3 regions of the Paenibacillus sp. FSL R5-0527 genome follow, and region 1 is predicted to be linked to each of the others. Evidence: riboswitches for the same ligand, from Rfam matches in the RefSeq annotation. Region 1 holds a riboswitch; each other region holds the start of a gene.
The links. A riboswitch is a leader RNA that binds a small molecule or an ion and turns the genes downstream of it on or off. The one in region 1 is predicted to bind cyclic di-AMP.
Positions count from the first base shown of each region.

Region 2: it holds a riboswitch for cyclic di-AMP, as region 1 does, so the genes downstream of both, NYE69_RS03610 (C40 family peptidase) here and NYE69_RS19015 (3D domain-containing protein) in region 1, are expected to answer to the same signal.
Region 3: it holds a riboswitch for cyclic di-AMP, as region 1 does, so the genes downstream of both, kdpF (K(+)-transporting ATPase subunit F) here and NYE69_RS19015 (3D domain-containing protein) in region 1, are expected to answer to the same signal.

Region 1 is NZ_JBBOYI010000001.1:4,338,612-4,344,218, reverse strand. It holds gene NYE69_RS19020 (polysaccharide deacetylase family protein) at 59-889, shown strand; gene NYE69_RS19015 (3D domain-containing protein) at 971-1,666, opposite strand; cyclic di-AMP (ydaO/yuaA leader) riboswitch at 1,672-1,842, opposite strand; gene NYE69_RS19010 (IS1595 family transposase) at 2,305-3,231, opposite strand; gene NYE69_RS19005 (amino acid ABC transporter ATP-binding protein) at 3,837-4,559, opposite strand; gene NYE69_RS19000 (amino acid ABC transporter permease) at 4,546-5,208, opposite strand; gene NYE69_RS18995 (transporter substrate-binding domain-containing protein) at 5,307-5,607, opposite strand, start outside.
Region 2 is NZ_JBBOYI010000001.1:790,547-796,153, reverse strand. It holds gene NYE69_RS03625 (YwhD family protein) at 170-682, opposite strand; gene NYE69_RS03620 (M1 family metallopeptidase) at 802-2,802, shown strand; gene NYE69_RS03615 (hypothetical protein) at 2,896-3,726, shown strand; cyclic di-AMP (ydaO/yuaA leader) riboswitch at 3,948-4,084, shown strand; gene NYE69_RS03610 (C40 family peptidase) at 4,088-4,558, shown strand; cyclic di-AMP (ydaO/yuaA leader) riboswitch at 4,803-4,944, shown strand; gene NYE69_RS03605 (C40 family peptidase) at 4,949-5,431, shown strand.
Region 3 is NZ_JBBOYI010000001.1:6,499,496-6,505,102, reverse strand. It holds gene NYE69_RS29260 (ATP-binding protein) at 1-902, opposite strand, end outside; cyclic di-AMP (ydaO/yuaA leader) riboswitch at 1,266-1,431, shown strand; gene kdpF (K(+)-transporting ATPase subunit F) at 1,688-1,765, shown strand; gene kdpA (potassium-transporting ATPase subunit KdpA) at 2,015-3,694, shown strand; gene kdpB (potassium-transporting ATPase subunit KdpB) at 3,718-5,607, shown strand, end outside.

The DNA of each region.
Region 1 (5,607 bases):
TCCCGTTAAAGATGGGCATACCAAATCATAACAGTACCCGGACGAAGGAGGAAAAATGTTGACTACCCTGTTCAGAAACTTCCTGATTTCCGTTTTCATTCTCGCGGTAATCGGAGGCAACATGCCCGTCGTATCGGCTTCTTCCGAAACGTCCCGCGCTGCGGCTGCTGCGCTGCAGCCCGGCGACAAGGAAGCAAAAGCTCAAGCCGCCCGGGCGGACGCCAAACCGAAGCCGGCCGATTTAAACGAGCTTCGGCGCAAATATTCCGAAACGTTCAAATTTCGCGGACCTGAGGTCAAGCAAGTGGCGCTGACGTTTGACGACGGGCCGGATCCGAGATTTACACCGCAAATTTTAAACATTTTACAGAAGGAGGGCGTGAAGGCGACCTTTTTTATTGTCGGCAACCGGGCCAAAAAATTCCCTGCCCTGGTAAAACGGATACGCCGGGAAGGCCACCTGATCGGCAATCACTCCTTTGGCCACCCGAATTTCGGAAAACGGTCGCTCAAGCAATTTCAAACGGAAATTTTGCGTACGGAAAAAATCATTCAGCAAACCGCCGGGTACCGGCCCAAGCTGATCCGTCCTCCTTACGGCGAAATCCGGGAGCCGCAAATTCAATGGGCAAAGCAAAACGGCTACACCATCGTCAACTGGAACGTGGATTCGCTGGATTGGAAAGGGCTGAACAAATCCAAGGTCGAAAACAACGTGCTCGGCGCCATAGGGCCCGGTTCGATCGTTCTTTTTCATGCCGGCGGCGGCGTAGGGTCCAACTTAAACGGTACGATCCAGGCTTTGCCGGACATTATCCAAACGCTGCGGGACAAAGGCTACCAGTTTGTCGATTTGGCCGAATTGCTGCATACGGCGAAGTATAGATAAAAAAAAGAAAAGCGCGAGCATCAGACCCTATGGTCTAGCGCTTGCACTTTTTTTACTTGATCTACATATAAGCAAACGAATTTACTTCAACACGTACAGGGTGACTTCCTGAAACCCGAACGATTCGACGGATTTGACACTGCCGGGAATGAAGATGTCGATGCGGTTGCCTTTGATCGCTCCCCCCTGATCGCTGGCCGTGGCCACAAACGCCTGCTTCGGCAAGCCATCATGATTATATCCGGTGACCAGCACCTTCGTTCCCATCGGAATCACGTCCGGGTCGACGGCGATCGTGCCCAGCTTTAACGGGTTGCCGAAATAATCGACCGCGCCCCATTTTCCGTTTTCGTCGGCGGCCGCCGAGTATGCCGATGCTTTCATCTGAATCGTATGGGAATAATTAAACGTTTTGCCCCAGGCTTCGACGACTTTGTCCGATGGCAATACGGTCGGCCCCGACACCGCGTCGGCTTTCATCGTCTTTGCCGCGGGAGCCTGGTTCGATTCCGGCGCCGCTGCTTTCGCTTCGGGAGCCTCCGTTCCCGGAATCGTCAACTTCAGCCCCTCGTATATATTGCCGGGATCAATCCCCTGATTGGCGTTCATCAATTGCTCCATGCCGACTCCGTACTTCTTGGCCAACAGATAGAAGGTATCTCCTTCTTCCGCCGTATGTACCGCATCCGCGTGCACAGGTACCGTCTGTAGAACCGCCGCCAAACTTGCGGCTACCAACGTTGTTTTTGCAATCTTCGAGAATAAGAGATTTTTCATGCTGTTCTTCCTCCTTTTATACGCCTGCGGAGTTAGTTGTCGGATTCGGGAAAAAGGATTATCCCCGGCGCCCAATGCGAGCGCTTCACCCCAAGAAACCACGTTTCATTTAACGTTCGGTTATTCGCTGAATCATCCCCCGCACCTGCCGAAGCAGGTTTTGGCTATCTGAATATATCACAATTTTGTAACCAATTGGACAGGAAATAGTATCCAAACCGCGCAAACCCGCATTCTGCCGCTATATTTATTTATGGAATCATGTAAAAAAAGTAACAACTCATTCATGATGTAACGTACAAGCAAGCTTCTAGCCAAGCTTGAGAACATGGAAGGCTGATGGGGTGATCGGCGGATCAACATCCGCTGTCCGTACGGCTTTGCACGATTATCCCGTTTGATCAGGAAGCAGAGAAGAAGATGGCATTGTTCGGGAGAATCAGAATATGCTTGGGAAAAGCAGACATGTTCGAGATCATCAAATCTGTTCATAGATCATTGCCAGGTTCGGGAAAAGGAGGTTTAGGAGAAGTGAAGTGAAGCAGACCTGACGGGAGAATGGGGCAAGACAACGAAAAAAAAGAAAAGACCGTGATCTTGCTGCAGCCTGGATCCGTTTGCAGCAACGTCTGAAACGTTCAAGCACTTCTATAGGCCGCAGCCGCAAGGGGCTGATGCGGTTGACGCGCGATCAGCCGGCGGTAAGGGGTCGTGGGAATCGCCACACACATGCGCAGTAACTTCTGCCGCATCGTTTCTTCCGCTCCGGGCCGTCCTCCTTGCAGGCGCAGCCGGCGGCGTCCGGTGTATTCGTTCAGGTACGCCTGCAGATGCTTCAGCCCCAAGGCTCCATACGTACTCTTCAGCGATTCCCACGCCTCTCTCACTACTCTCCGCAAGGGAGCATACAGCCGAAAGGCCTGAGGGAACAGCTGTACCGCCGATGTATGGACATCCACATGCCCGCCAATAAACTCGGTTAGATCTTGACGGTTTGCCCTTTTTTCGCTTCCCCGCTTATGCGGCACCAGGCGGATTTTGACCTGCTCCGGCTCGCCCGATTCCGTGACCGTGCAGCCGGCTACGACCGCCGAGGCGTACGGATGCGAAACCTGACACCGGGACGGATTACGCCCATACTGATCGCTGTTCACCTTCACGTCTCCGGAGAGCAGCTCCCGGGCATCGAACTCCCCCACGGCATGACGTATTTTTTGCAGCATCGACCACGCGGTCTTGTAGGTGACCCGGATCACCTTGCTCAGCCGCAGCGCCGAGATGCCGTCCTCAAGCAGGAACAAATCCAGGGCCTTGAACCACTTGAGCAAGGGGAGATGCGTTCCTTCAAAAATCGTGCCGACCAAAGGCGATGTTTGATGCTTGCACTTTCCGCACTCAAATAAGGGGATATGCCGGGAAGTCAGACGGCTGCACCGGGTGTGAGCGCAGCGCGGGCAGTCAAAGCCGTTTGGCCACTTCATCGCGATCAGCGCCTCCATACAGTCCTGCTCGCTGTTATAACGGCTGCTGAATGGTTGAAGTTCCGTTCCCGCATTGGCTTCCATATCCGCTTACCTCCCGAATCAAGAATACACGAACATAGGTTCCATTTATTTCATTATACCAAACGTGCGTTCTCTTATCAAGTTGAAAATCTCACCTGAACCGCCTCATTTTTTCCTCATCTTTTTTGTTTTTTTCTTCTCTCTTTTTTTGGAACCCTTGCTCTAGCCCCACCCCCTGCTCCCTGAAAGAAAGGGATAATCGTGCAAAGGCAGGCAGCAGGCAGGAACATCAAGGTAAGAACACTAAGACACGAACGCTACAGACAGCCACCTCAGTCCGTCATCCTGGAATCAATAGAGCCAAAGTCATCATTTATTTCTTCAAGCACCGATCTCGATTTTTGAGCCAAAAAACTTCTGAAGTGGCCTTCAGCATTGATCTTTCGACTGGTCATGAGCTGGGGTAACGGCATTTCATATATAGACGCCTTGAATAGAGAAAACGAGGTCGAGTTTACGATCATTGAAAAGTCAAACAGATAAGAAAATTAAAAGTGAACTCCTCGAAAGCAGGTTCTGCTAAATTAAAAGGAGTTCACTTGAAATCAGAAGAAAAAGTATGGTGAAGTGAAATAAAAACCTTTGAGGGGACTAGCTTAAAGGCACTACAGCACTTTGCTTAAAAAATCCTTCGTGCGCTGGTGCTGCGGCGCGCCAAACACCTGCTGCGGCGTCCCCTGCTCGAGAATCACGCCCTGATCCATGAACAGGATGCGGTCGCCGACCTCGCGGGCAAAGCCCATTTCATGGGTGACGATGACCATCGTCATCCCCCGCTCCGCCAGGCTCTTCATCACGTCCAGCACCTCGCCGACCATTTCCGGGTCAAGCGCCGAAGTAGGCTCGTCAAACAGCATGACGTGCGGCTCCATCGCCAGCGCGCGGGCGATCGCGATCCGCTGCTTCTGTCCGCCGGACAGCTGGGCTGGATACGCGTCCCGCTTATCCTCCAGACCGACCGTCCGCAGCAGTTCAACGGCGATCTTCTCCGCTGTGCTTTTCTCCATTTTTTTCACGCGAACCGGAGCCAACGTAATGTTGTCGATCACCGTTTTGTGCGGGAACAGGTTGAAATGCTGAAACACCATGCCCATTTTCTCCCGGGTTTTGTTGATGTTGTGGCCCTTCCCGGTAATCGATTCGCCTTCAAACCGGATTTCGCCTTCCGTCGGAACCTCGAGCAGGTTCAGGCAGCGCAGAAACGTACTTTTCCCCGAGCCGCTGGGGCCGATGACGACGACGACTTCGCCTTTGGAAATCTCCAGGTCGATCCCCTTCAAAATGTGCAATTGGCCGAATTTTTTATGCAAACCTTTAACGGTGATCACTGGTCTTCAACTTCCTTTCGAACACGCCCAAAATACGGGACAGCGTAAATGTCAAAATAAAGTACATGATCGCGATGATTAGGTACGGCGTCATGCCGTCGTACGTAATGGTCACGACCGATTGCGCTTGGAAAATCAGCTCGGCCGTCCCGATGATCGACACGATGGACGACTCTTTGATGATCGTGATGAATTCGTTGCCGATCGCGGGAAGCACCGATTTGATCGCTTGGGGGATGATGATATGCCGCATCGCCATTCCCTTGGTCATCCCAAGCGAGCGTGCAGCCTCCCCTTGCCCGCGGTCCACGCCTTGGATGCCGGCGCGGAAAATTTCCGCCAAATAAGCCGAGCTGTTGATCGACAGCGTAATCGCCCCGGACTGGATCGGCGAAAAGTTGATGTCGAACATAAACGCAAACCCATAGTGAATGATCAGCAGCTGCACCATCATCGGCGTGCCGCGCAAGAATTCCACCCAGGCATGGCCGAGAAAACGCACGATCCCCCAAGGAGACATACGCAAGAGCGCGATGATCAGCCCCAGGAAAAAGCCGCAGACCACGCTGATCGCCGCCAGCAGCAGCGTATACTGCACACCGGCGAGAAAATAACTTCGGTATTCCATAAACATCGAAATCAAATTCATAAAGCCTTCATTCCTCCTCGTTTACCTCAAACCCTTACGCAAAAAAACAGAAAATAGCGAAATGGGCTTCGCTATTTTCTGCAGGTTGCAATCCGCCATTATTTCTCAGCCAGTTCACTCGCTTCGGTGACGAACTTATCGATGCTGCCGTCGGCAATCAAGCGGTCCAGCGTGGAATTCACCTGATCCAACAGCTCTTTGTTGCCTTTCTTCACGCCGATCACGTAACCCTCGTCTTCGTTTTCCGGTGTGGCGTCGGTAATGACAATCCCTTTGACGTTCTTGACGAACGACTTCGCTACAGGGCCTTCCAGTATCGCCGCATCGACGCGGTTGGTATTAAGCTGCATGACGATATCGCTGATTTTGGCCAGCGAAGTCAGTTTGGCGTTCGGAATT
Region 2 (5,607 bases), 3.5 Mb from region 1:
CCCCACCCCCACTTCCCTATCCTCAAGCTTTCAACGCAGGGACTCAAGTTGATTTTTGCTCGGCGAAAGTTGAGGTCATAGGTTCTATAATGCCGAAAAAAACAGTGAACCCTTGCCGCAGCCTGGACGGCAAGGGTTCACTGTTTTTTTATTTGCATCTCACGGACTTTTAAGCTTCCAATGCGCTCTTCAGCTCTTCCGGCGTGCGCTCCCACCACTCGGCGTTGGTATCGATCAGCAGGTTTTTAAGCGCCGCTTTTTGCACCGCCGTCAATCCCTCCAGGATGACCCGCCGCTTCAGGGCGTAGTCCATTTTATTGACGTGGTCGGCAAGGATTTTCCAGCCGCGCCGCGCCTCTGTATCGATCCACATCTCGCAGGCGGTCATCCCGCCGTAAAATTGCCCTTCCGGTCCGCGATCGACCGCGACCCAGACGATCCAAACCTGCCGGCCGTTCGGGACATCCTCCCGGTTCATCGAAAATTTGATGCCTTTTTCCACCTTACTTTTGGCGTGCATCGCCCCGACATCGATGTACGCTTCATCGCCGTCGATGATGACCGGCGACATACTGTTCAAATCGATGGAGCCTGCGCCAAAACCTTTATGCTTGCTTTTCTCGTCGTTGCTGATGATATTCAGGGCGAAAATTTTTTTACCCGTTTTTGGTGATTGATCCATAATGTCCTCCATTATTCGCGAATCTGGGGCCTTATTGATTAATTCAATTTTAGCTAATAATCTGCCAAAAGCAAACATATACATGCTGTAGATGCTTGTCAACGGGAGGTATCCATTGTATGACCCGACGTACTAAGATCTATGGCATTTCCATCCTTGCATTGTGTTTAATTTTCGGAACGGCTGGGTATGCCCTCCACGCGGGCCCGGAAATTGCGGCTTCGTTCGCCCCGGAAAAGGGCAAGCCCAAGGTCGTCCAAAAAACCGGACAAACCCCGGCCGCACCGCAGGCCGAAAGCATTCAACAGCCGAAGGCGGAGGTGCTCAGCAACCGGGTCGCCGAATACCACATCGACGTTGCGCTTAATGAACGGGACGGAACGCTTACCGGCACAGAGACGTTGACATGGACCCATCCCGGCAAAAAAACGGTCAACGAAATTTATCTGCACTTGTACCCTAACGCCTTCTCCTCACCGGACACCACGTTTATGAAAGAATCGGGCGGCAAGCTGCGCGGAGATATCATGCCTAAGGACGGCTGGGGCTCCATGGAAATCACCGAGCTGCGGACGACGGACGGCATTTCCCTGCTCCACCGGCTGCAGTATGTGCAGCCGGATGACGGCAACGCGAAAGACAAAACTTTGGCCAAAGTCCGTCTGCCCGTAGCGGTTCAAGGCGGGGAAAGCCTTACGTTGAAGATGAAGTTCACCGTCAAGCTGCCGAAGGTTTTTGCGCGGATGGGGACGGCGGGGAATTTCGTGATGGCCGGGCAGTGGTTTCCGAAAATCAGCGTGTATGAGCCTGCGGGCACCCGGGGGCGCGCGGCGGAAGGTTGGAATCTCCATCAATACCACGGAAATTCCGAATTTTATGCCGATTTTGGCATATACAGCGTGAGAATTAATGTGCCTGAAGCCTATACCGTTGCCGCTACCGGATTTCAGACGAAAAAAGCCGCCGTCAAAGGCGGACGGAAAACGGTGCAGTTTTACGCCGACGATGTTCATGACTTCGCCTGGGCGGCTTCCCCCGATTTCATTTACGCGGAAGAGCCGTTTTCCTCCTCCGAGGTGCCGGGCGTGCGGATCAAGCTTTACCTGGACCCCGCCCATCAGGATTTGAAAGAGCGCTACTTCTATGCAGCCAAATCGGCTTTGTCCAATTTCAGCAGGTGGTACGGACGGTATCCTTATTCCACCCTGTCCATCGTGGTCCCCCCCGCGGACGGAAACGGGGCCGGCGGGATGGAATACCCGACGCTTGTGACCGCTTTTGGCGCTAGCGGCGACTCTCCCGGTTACGATGAGCTGGAGCGGACGGTCATTCATGAAATCGCGCACCAGTTTTTTTACGGCATGATCGCAAGCAATGAATTTGAAGAGGCTTGGCTGGATGAAGGCTTCGCTTCCTATGCGGAGGATAAATTAATGGAGCAGGAGTTCGGCATCACCCCGGCGCTTCCGATCCAGGCCGCCCTGATTTCCTCACCGGCTCCGCTGACCCTGAACGCCTGGAAGTACGGATCCAGCGACGGCTATACCAAAAATGTCTATTACCGCGGCAAGCTTATTTTGCTCGATATTGAACGCCAGGTGGGAAGCAAAACGATGAAGCGCATTTTGACGGTATATGCCCACAAGTACCGCTTTAAACATCCAACGACGGCCGATTTCCAGCGGGTGGTCGAACAGGTCACCGGGCGCAGCTGGAAAAACTATTTTTCGCAGTATGTATACGATGGAAAAATGGCCGACTTCTCCGTCGACAAGATCACGGTGAATCCGCTCCTCCAGGACGGGACCGCCGTTTACGAATCCACCGTCGTCATCTCCCGCAAAGGGGCGACCTATCCGAAGGTTCCTCTGCAGTTCACGTTCAAGGACGGCCATACGGTGCGAAAACAATGGAGAGGCGAGGACAGCCGCGTCGAGCTTAAACTGCAATACAAGGAACCGCTTGCTTGGGTGCAAATCGATCCCGACTATTCGCTGGTGGTCGAAAACAAACACATCAACAATTATTTGAAGACGGAAGTACCCGAGCCCCTCCTTTCGCGCTCCAATATGAGCGTGACCAAGCTGCTGGAAGCCCTGCTCGGAACACTTATATGGTAAACGCCGGCAGAACTCAGTTTATGCTTCTGAAGTAGTTTTGCTCGAAGCATATCGAGTAAAGCAACGCTCGCAAAACTTTTAGGAGGTGAAAATATGACTTATGTGCGTCAGGGGTGGAGCCTGCTGAAAAGCCAGTTTCCCTCCGTCATCATTTTGTTCCTGTATCAGCTGCTGTGGGGGTTGTTTTTGTACCGCCTGGTCGATACCGCCGTTACCGCGCTACTGCAAAGGTATCCGGATCCGCCGCCCACGCAACTCAGCCGAATTCTGTTCCTGCTGGAAGGGCGTATCCATTTGGGGAGCAATCCGGACGTCCGCCTCTATTTAGGATTGCTGATCGGCATGGCGGTCCTGCGCCTCCTGCTCACGCCTCTTATTCAAGCGGGAATTCTATACGGGCTTGTCCCCTCCGAGAGCCGTGGACACGGGCTGCCGCTGTTCCGCGGAATGAAAGAATTCTGGAAGCCGGTTGTCCTGTTTTATGCCATTGAACTTATTTTAATCATTATCCCGGCCTTCTGGGTTATTCCCAAGCTCCTTGTTTTATGGCCGCATCTGCTGGGGGCCGGAGGACAGATGGCCCCGCTGCTGAAGGGTCTCATCTACATCCTGGGCTGGTTCGTTTACGGCTGGCTGGTAAGACAATGCATTCTCTACGTACAATTTGGGTACTTGTTCAAATCAAGCGTCTGGGGTTCCCTCCTCGTCTGCTTCCGGCACCTTCTGCAGGGCATCGGGATCTCCTGCATACTGGGCGCATTCGGGCTGGGCATGTTCCTGCTGTTCGGAACGGTCTCCTGGATCTGGACCGGAATGCTGGCGTTGATCCTCCAGCAAACCTATCCTCTCTGTCGCAGCGCTTTTAAAATTTGGCAGGTCACCTCGCAATATCGCCTCTGGCAGACAAAAACCGAGAAAAGTTAAAATTTTTTCATCTCTCCGAAACCTTTACGGCACAAGGCCTCCGCGACTTTGCGAAGGCCTTGTGTCAGGTTTTCCCCTCTTAGTCTCGCGAATTAACCATTGCCAAATGGTCCCTGTCTTTGTTAAAATAACAGCAACACAATTTCAGTAACAGTTTTGTAATTATTTTTGTCATCTTTGGCAGGAAAATAGCAAGTTACGTCGAATAAGTCTTATCAGGTGAGAAATCAAAGCCGAATTCCCTGCGCCGGGGAAACGGGGGAACCACTTTGGGTGAATTGATCTCGTAAGCGAGGGATCATAGGGAACCTTCAACCGAATCCTTAAGCTAACCTCGTAGGCATTGGAAGGAGCATAATTCTTGAAAAAGCGTTTGACCGTAACAGCAGTAAGTTTTGCATTGCTTTTCACGATCGGAACCGGCAGCGTTTTCGCGGATTCCAAACTGGACAGCGCCATTGAAGAAGGCCTCGGATCTCCTTACTCCGCAGGCGGAACAACAACGTCCGGTTTTGATTGCTCCGGATTTACGATGTATGTATTTAACAAGCTCGGCATCGATCTTCCTCATCAATCGGGCTCCCAATTTGAGATGGGAACAAGCGTTTCCAAGGATGAATTAATCGCAGGCGATCTGGTGTTCTTCAACACTTCCGGCGATGGCATATCTCATGTTGGTATTTATGTCGGCGACGGCAAATTTGCGCATGCCTCTTCTTCCAAAGGAGTTGTCATCAGCAAACTGAGCGAAAGTTACTACGAGAAGCGGTATGTTGGAGCTAAGCGCATTATGAGCTCCGAGAAATTTGAAGCTGTGACAGCCGAACAGTAAGTCGCAATCCATAACGAATTCGACAAACCCGCAGGGATGATTGGGATATCACGTCTCCTGCGGGTTTTTCCTGTCTACCGATCCCCCTTAGGAATCAATACCCAGATCACTCCGCTCCTCACACAGGCCAAAAGCATCCTTTTTGGCGGGAAACTTGCCAATGTTGGCCCACTTTGGTAAAATGACCAACAGAAATAGTAACAACTTTGTAATTTTTGTTGTGACGTCGTTTTTGGGTGCATACTACATGAAGCTGCCGAATTCCCCGCACCCGGGAAACGGGGGAACCACATCAGTCAGGGTGAATTGATCCCGCTTCAAAAGGATCATAGGGAACCTTCAACCGAATCCTTAAGCTAACCTCGCAGGCCTTGGAAGGAGTTAGACATCTTGAGAAAGACTTTAGCAGCAGCGGTAACGAGTTTGGCTCTATGTTTCAGTCTGGGAACGGGAAGCGCCTTTGCGGACGAGCAGGAAACGTCGCTCTCCAACATCGTCAATTCCGTGTACGGCACGCCCTACAAATACGGCGGCACCAGTACGGCCGGATTTGATTGCTCCGGGTTTACGCGGTATGTGTTCGAACAAATGGGCGTTACGCTTCCTCGCGTATCCACGGCCCAATACAAGGTAGGAACACCGGTATCAAAAAGCGAACTGCAAGCCGGCGATCTTGTCTTCTTTAATACCCTGGGTGGCGGAAAAGTATCGCATGTGGGCGTCTACGTTGGCGACGGAGAATTTGCCCATGCCTCTTCATCCAAAGGAATCCGGATCGACAAATTGAGCAACAGTTATTACCAAAACCGCTTCGTTGGCGCGAAGCGGGTGCTCAGCAAATACGGTTATTCCGTATACGCCGCGGAATCCTGAACCTCCGCCGGCGCTTAATTTCGCTCCGCATGACCTGCCCGCCGTAAGCTTATTCTTTGGGAATTGGCTTGCGGTTTTTTTCATCCCTATCTATATAACGAAGCGACCCGCCAAAAGGTTACCGAATTTTTGTTGATTTCCATAAATCCACAGGTGTCCGAGAGACGGCAGAACCT
Region 3 (5,607 bases), 2.2 Mb from region 1:
CCGATAATAGCCGCTAACGGAGTACGCAACTCATGAGAAACAGAATCTAGAATCGCGGTGCGAAGCCGTTCCGATTCGGCCGTCAAATGAGCGATTTTGGCTTCCTCCGCCAGCTTCATGCGGGCGATGGCGGTGGCCGCCAAACCGCCCAGGGCGTCCAGCATCCGCTGTTGCTCGGTGGTGAGCCCGCTTTTCCGATCCTGCAGATTGAGCGCCAATACCCCATGCACGCGGTCCTCGGTTCTGAGCGGCAGGTAATGGGCTGGAGAGTCTCTTAAGGTACGGGTTCCATTGCCGACCGCTTCGCCATGATCAAACGCCAGCTTCGCCATCACTTTTTCCGTTTCGCCTTGTCCCCAATCGCTATGAACCGAAGAGCAGTGGGCTAGCACTAAAGTATTCCGTTGATCCGGCAAAAAAATCGCAATTTCCGTACCGATGGTTTGCGAAACTTGCCGGGAAACATTACTGAGCAGGGAGTGAATGTCCGCGATATCGCTCATTTGCCGGCTGAGCACGTAGAGCGCGGCGGTATGCTCCTCCCTTTGCTTGGCGTATAGCAACTGCCGTTTCAGCTTTACCGCCAGGCTGGCCGTTAACGCGGCTACCGCCAAAAAAACGCCGAACGAGATCAGATAGCGCAAGTCCGCGATCGTAAAACTCAGAATTGGAGAAACGAAAAAGAAATCAAAAGCCAGGACCCCCATCATTGCTGCATAAAGAGCAGGGCGCAGGCCCCAGACGACGGAACTCCAAAGCACGGGCAGCAGATAGAGAAGTGCTATATTGACCGAATCAAACGCTAGTCCGAACGGGTGCATGGCGGCGGTCATGAAGGCGATGAGCAAAGTGATGCTTGCATAAGGCTTCCATAGCATCCACATCGATTTCAACTTATCCATTAAACCACTCCTGTCCGTCTATGCTCCCGTTACTACTATAGTTCAGGGTAATGTAAAAAAGGAATAAAATAAACCGTTTATAGGCGTAAAAATTCCGTAAAAATCCACGAAATGCCATATAATCACGAGTATTTGCGAGGAAAATGAAGCTCTAATATTTTGAGAGCGCTAACTTCATCTTAAAGTTTCTTTTTTTTACGGATATGCCGGCTGCGTCGTTTTACAACCATTTAGCTAAGGAGTAAGATACGATCCATGAATTGAATGGCCATTCGATTCTAAATGGATATGCCGATCGACGAAACCAACGTGCCGAAGCTTGTGTGAGAGCAGAACGATCGGAACGGTTGGAGCGGAATCATCGGTCTTATAACGCTGAATCCTTGAAAGACACAAGGAACGGGGGAACCAACGGAAGCCGCAACCCGGCTTCATGGGGTGAATCACCCGGCACTTTCAAATGCCGGGCGTAGGGCGACTCTCACGCCCGAATCCGTCAGCTAACCTCGTAAGCGTGTGGAGAGGCAACATTTTTGTCGCGGACCGGTCGGGACGACTGCAAGAAGCCGCGGAAAAGGTTCCTCTTTTCCAAGGCTTCTTTTTTGCTGCCTTCTTCCTTGATCCGGGGGAACAGTTTATGGAGAAAAGCGACCGATTAACCGTTGGAGGAGTGTCGTGATGCTGGATATTTGGATGGTACTAACGTTGACCGTCGCCTTCGCGCTTATAGTTGGATTTGTCATTTGGTGCGGTAAAACGGTGGAGGATACGGGGGGCGAACAAGAATGACCATTGTGTTGATTTTTACGCTTGGATTGCTGATCTATCTAATCTATGCGTTGCTTCATCCGGAAAGGTTTTAACGAGTTTTGATTATGGTGCAAGTTCAAAAAGTCGAGTTTTGTTTATAGTGCAAGTTCAAAAAGTCAGGTTTTTAGGACCGAGAAGGTTGGATGAAGCTAGGGACGTAAGGAGCGGAGCGTACGTTTTGGGTACGTGAGCAACGGAAGGCCCGGCTGAATTCAAGATTCGATGTCGAGTCCTCTTCTTTGAACGGCTTCGTCATGGAAAGATGACTATTTGAACAACCTCTAATAGTGGGAGGAACGGTCATGGATATATTGCAAATCGCAATCGTAATCGGTGTTTTGATGCTGATCGCCAAGCCGCTCGGTAATTATTTGTATCACGTTTTCTCTAACGAACCCAACCGCACGGATAAAATATTCGGGTGGGCCGAGAAACCCATTTATGCGGTCATCGGGCTGAAGCATCGCGCGGGCATGAGCTGGAAGCGGTACGCGATCAGCTTTATCGCAACCAACCTTATGCTCGTCGCGGTAAGTTATTTGCTGCTGCGGGTGCAGAGCGGCTTGCCGTTGAATCCGAACGGTATCGGCAATATGGAGCCGACGCTGGTGATGAACACGGCAATCAGCTTTATTACGAATACAAATCTGCAGCATTACAGCGGCGAGACGGGGCTTTCGTACTTCTCGCAAATGGCCGTGATCATGATGATGATGTTTACGTCGGCGGCTACGGGCCTTTCGGTCGCGGTCGCGTTTGTCCGGGGCGTTACGAGCAAGGGAAAAAGCTTGGGCAACTTCTTTGAGGATTTCGTCAAGGCGCATACGCGGATTTTCTTTCCGCTGGCGTTGATCGTCACGCTCGTGCTGGTCGCGCTGCAGGTGCCGCAGACGCTTGGGTCTACGCTCTCGGTAACGACCTTGCAAGGGGCGACGCAGCAGATTGCGATCGGGCCTGTCGCTTCGCTGGAGTCGATCAAGCATCTGGGCACCAACGGCGGCGGCTTTTTCGGCGCCAACTCGGCGCATCCGTTTGAGAATCCGAGCCCGCTGACCAATGTGATCGAGATCCTGTCGATGTGGTCATTGTCCGCGGCGCTGCCCTTTATGTACGGCAGATTCGCGAAGAGCCGCAAGCAGGGTTGGGTTATATTTTCAGCGATGATGGTCTTGTTCCTTGTGTTCCTTACCGTTGCCTACACCGCCGAGAAGAGCGGCAATCCGGTGCTGAACGTACTTGGCATCGATGCTTCGCAGGGCAGCATGGAGGGGAAAGAGGTGCGCTTCGGCATCGCGCAATCCGCGCTGTTCACTACCGTGACGACGGCGGCGACGACCGGCACGGTCAACAATATGCACGATACGCTGACCCCGCTCGGCGGTCTGGTACCGCTGGCGGAGATGATGCTGAACGTCGTATTCGGCGGAAAAGGCGTCGGGCTGATCAATATGCTGATGTACGCCATACTCGCTGTGTTTATCTGCGGACTGATGGTCGGCCGTACGCCGGAGTTCCTTGGCCGCAAGATCGAGCCGCGCGAGATGAAGCTGATCGCGATTGCGATTCTGGCGCACCCGTTCATAATCCTGGCGCCGACGGCGATCGCCTTCTTGACCGATCTAGGCAAGGGAGCGATTTCGAATCCCGGCTTCCACGGCATCACGCAGGTGCTGTACGAATATACGTCGGCAGCCGCCAACAACGGTTCCGGCTTCGAGGGGCTGGCGGACAATACGCCGTTTTGGAACATGACGACCGGCCTGGTGATGTTTTTCGGACGGTATATATCGATGATTGCGATGCTCGCCGTCGCCGGATCGTTGACGCGCAAGCAATGGGTGCCGGAGACAATCGGCACGTTCCGTACGGACAATGCGCTGTTCAGCTTCCTGCTGATCGGCACCGTCATTTTGATCGGCGCGTTGACTTTCCTGCCGGTGATTGTTCTGGGGCCGGTCGCTGAGCATCTAACGATTCGTTAAGTAAGGAATGGGGTGAAGTTGCCATGAACGATAAACGTAAAAAAAGCATGTTCTCCGGTCCGCTTGTCGCACAAGCTTTGAAGGCCAGCGTCATCAAGCTGAATCCGGCCGTTATGATGAAAAATCCGGTGATGTTCGTCGTTGAGGTTGGCACGGTCATCGTACTGCTGATGACGGTGTTTCCCGGTTACTTCGACGCGGAGGGCCGCATCGGCTTTAATCTCACCGTGTTTGTGATCTTGTTGTTTACGGTATTGTTCGCCAATTTCGCCGAAGCCTTGGCGGAGGGCAGGGGCAAGGCGCAAGCCGATACGTTGAAGCGAACGAAGAAAGAGATTACCGCGAACAAAGTGGTTGGCAATGGCGTTAAAACGGTGCCTTCGACGGAGCTGCGTAAGGGGGATATCGTCGTCGTTTCCCAAGGGGAGATGATTCCCGGCGACGGCGAAGTGATCGAAGGGCTCGCCTCCGTCGACGAGTCGGCGATTACCGGCGAATCGGCGCCGGTGATCAAGGAAGCGGGCGGCGATTTCAATTCGGTCACCGGCGGAACGCGCGTGATCAGCGACCGGATTAAGGTGAGAATTACCAGCGATCCCGGCGAGACGTTCATCGACCGGATGATCGCGCTTGTCGAAGGCGCGAAACGGCAGAAGACGCCGAATGAAATCGCCCTAAATACGCTGTTGATCAGCCTGACGCTTATTTTTCTGATCGTCGTCGTGACGCTTGGGCCGATCGCTTCTTATGCGGATATTAACTTGGAGATTCCGGTACTGATCGCCTTGCTTGTTTGTTTGATCCCGACGACGATCGGGGGCCTGCTGTCGGCCATCGGCATTGCTGGCATGGACCGGGTGACGCAGTTCAATGTGCTGGCGATGTCCGGTAAAGCGGTTGAGGCTGCGGGCGATATCAACACGATGATTCTCGACAAAACCGGAACGATTACCTTCGGGAACCGGATGGCCAGCGAGATCATACCGGTTGGAGGCGCGGGCATCGATGAGGCGGCTGCCTGGGCGGCGGTATCTTCCGTGCAGGACGAAACCCCGGAAGGCCGCTCGGTGCTGGAATGGATGAAGAAAAACGGGAAGTCCTATGACGCCTTGCTCGGCGAGGGTGGCAGCTTTGTTGAATTCAAGGCGGAAACGCGGATGAGCGGCGTCGATCTGAAAGACGGCCGCCAAGTGCGCAAAGGGGCGGTTGACGCCATTCGCAAATGGGTGGCTTCCCAAGGCGGATTGATTCCGGAGGAGTTGGAGAGACAGGCCCATCGCATCGCCTCGGAGGGCGGAACGCCGTTGGCTGTGGCGGTCGACAAACAAGTATTCGGCGTCATTTATTTGAAGGACACGGTGAAGCCCGGCATGCGGGAACGGTTCGATCAGCTGCGGGCGATGGGCATCAAGACGATCATGTGCACCGGCGACAATCCGCTGACGGCAGCGACCATCGCCCGGGAGGCGGGCGTCGACGATTTTATCGCCGAGAGCAAGCCGGAGGATAAAATCGCCGTGATCCGCCGCGAGCAGGCCGAAGGCAAGCTGGTCGCAATGACCGGCGACGGCACGAACGATGCGCCGGCATTGGCGCAAGCGGATGTCGGGCTGGCGATGAACAGCGGCACAACCGCGGCTAAGGAAGCGGCCAATATGGTCGATCTCGATTCCGACCCGTCAAAGATTATCGAGGTGGTGGCGATCGGCAAGCAGCTGCTCATGACGCGCGGCGCTTTAACCACGTTCAGCATCGCCAACGACATCGCCAAATATTTTGCGATCATTCCGGCGATGTTCATGCTGGCCATTCCGGAAATGGCCGCCTTGAACATCATGAAGCTTGGCTCGCCGCTTTCGGCGGTGTTATCGGCTTTAATCTTTAATGCCGTTATCATCCCGCTGCTGGTTCCG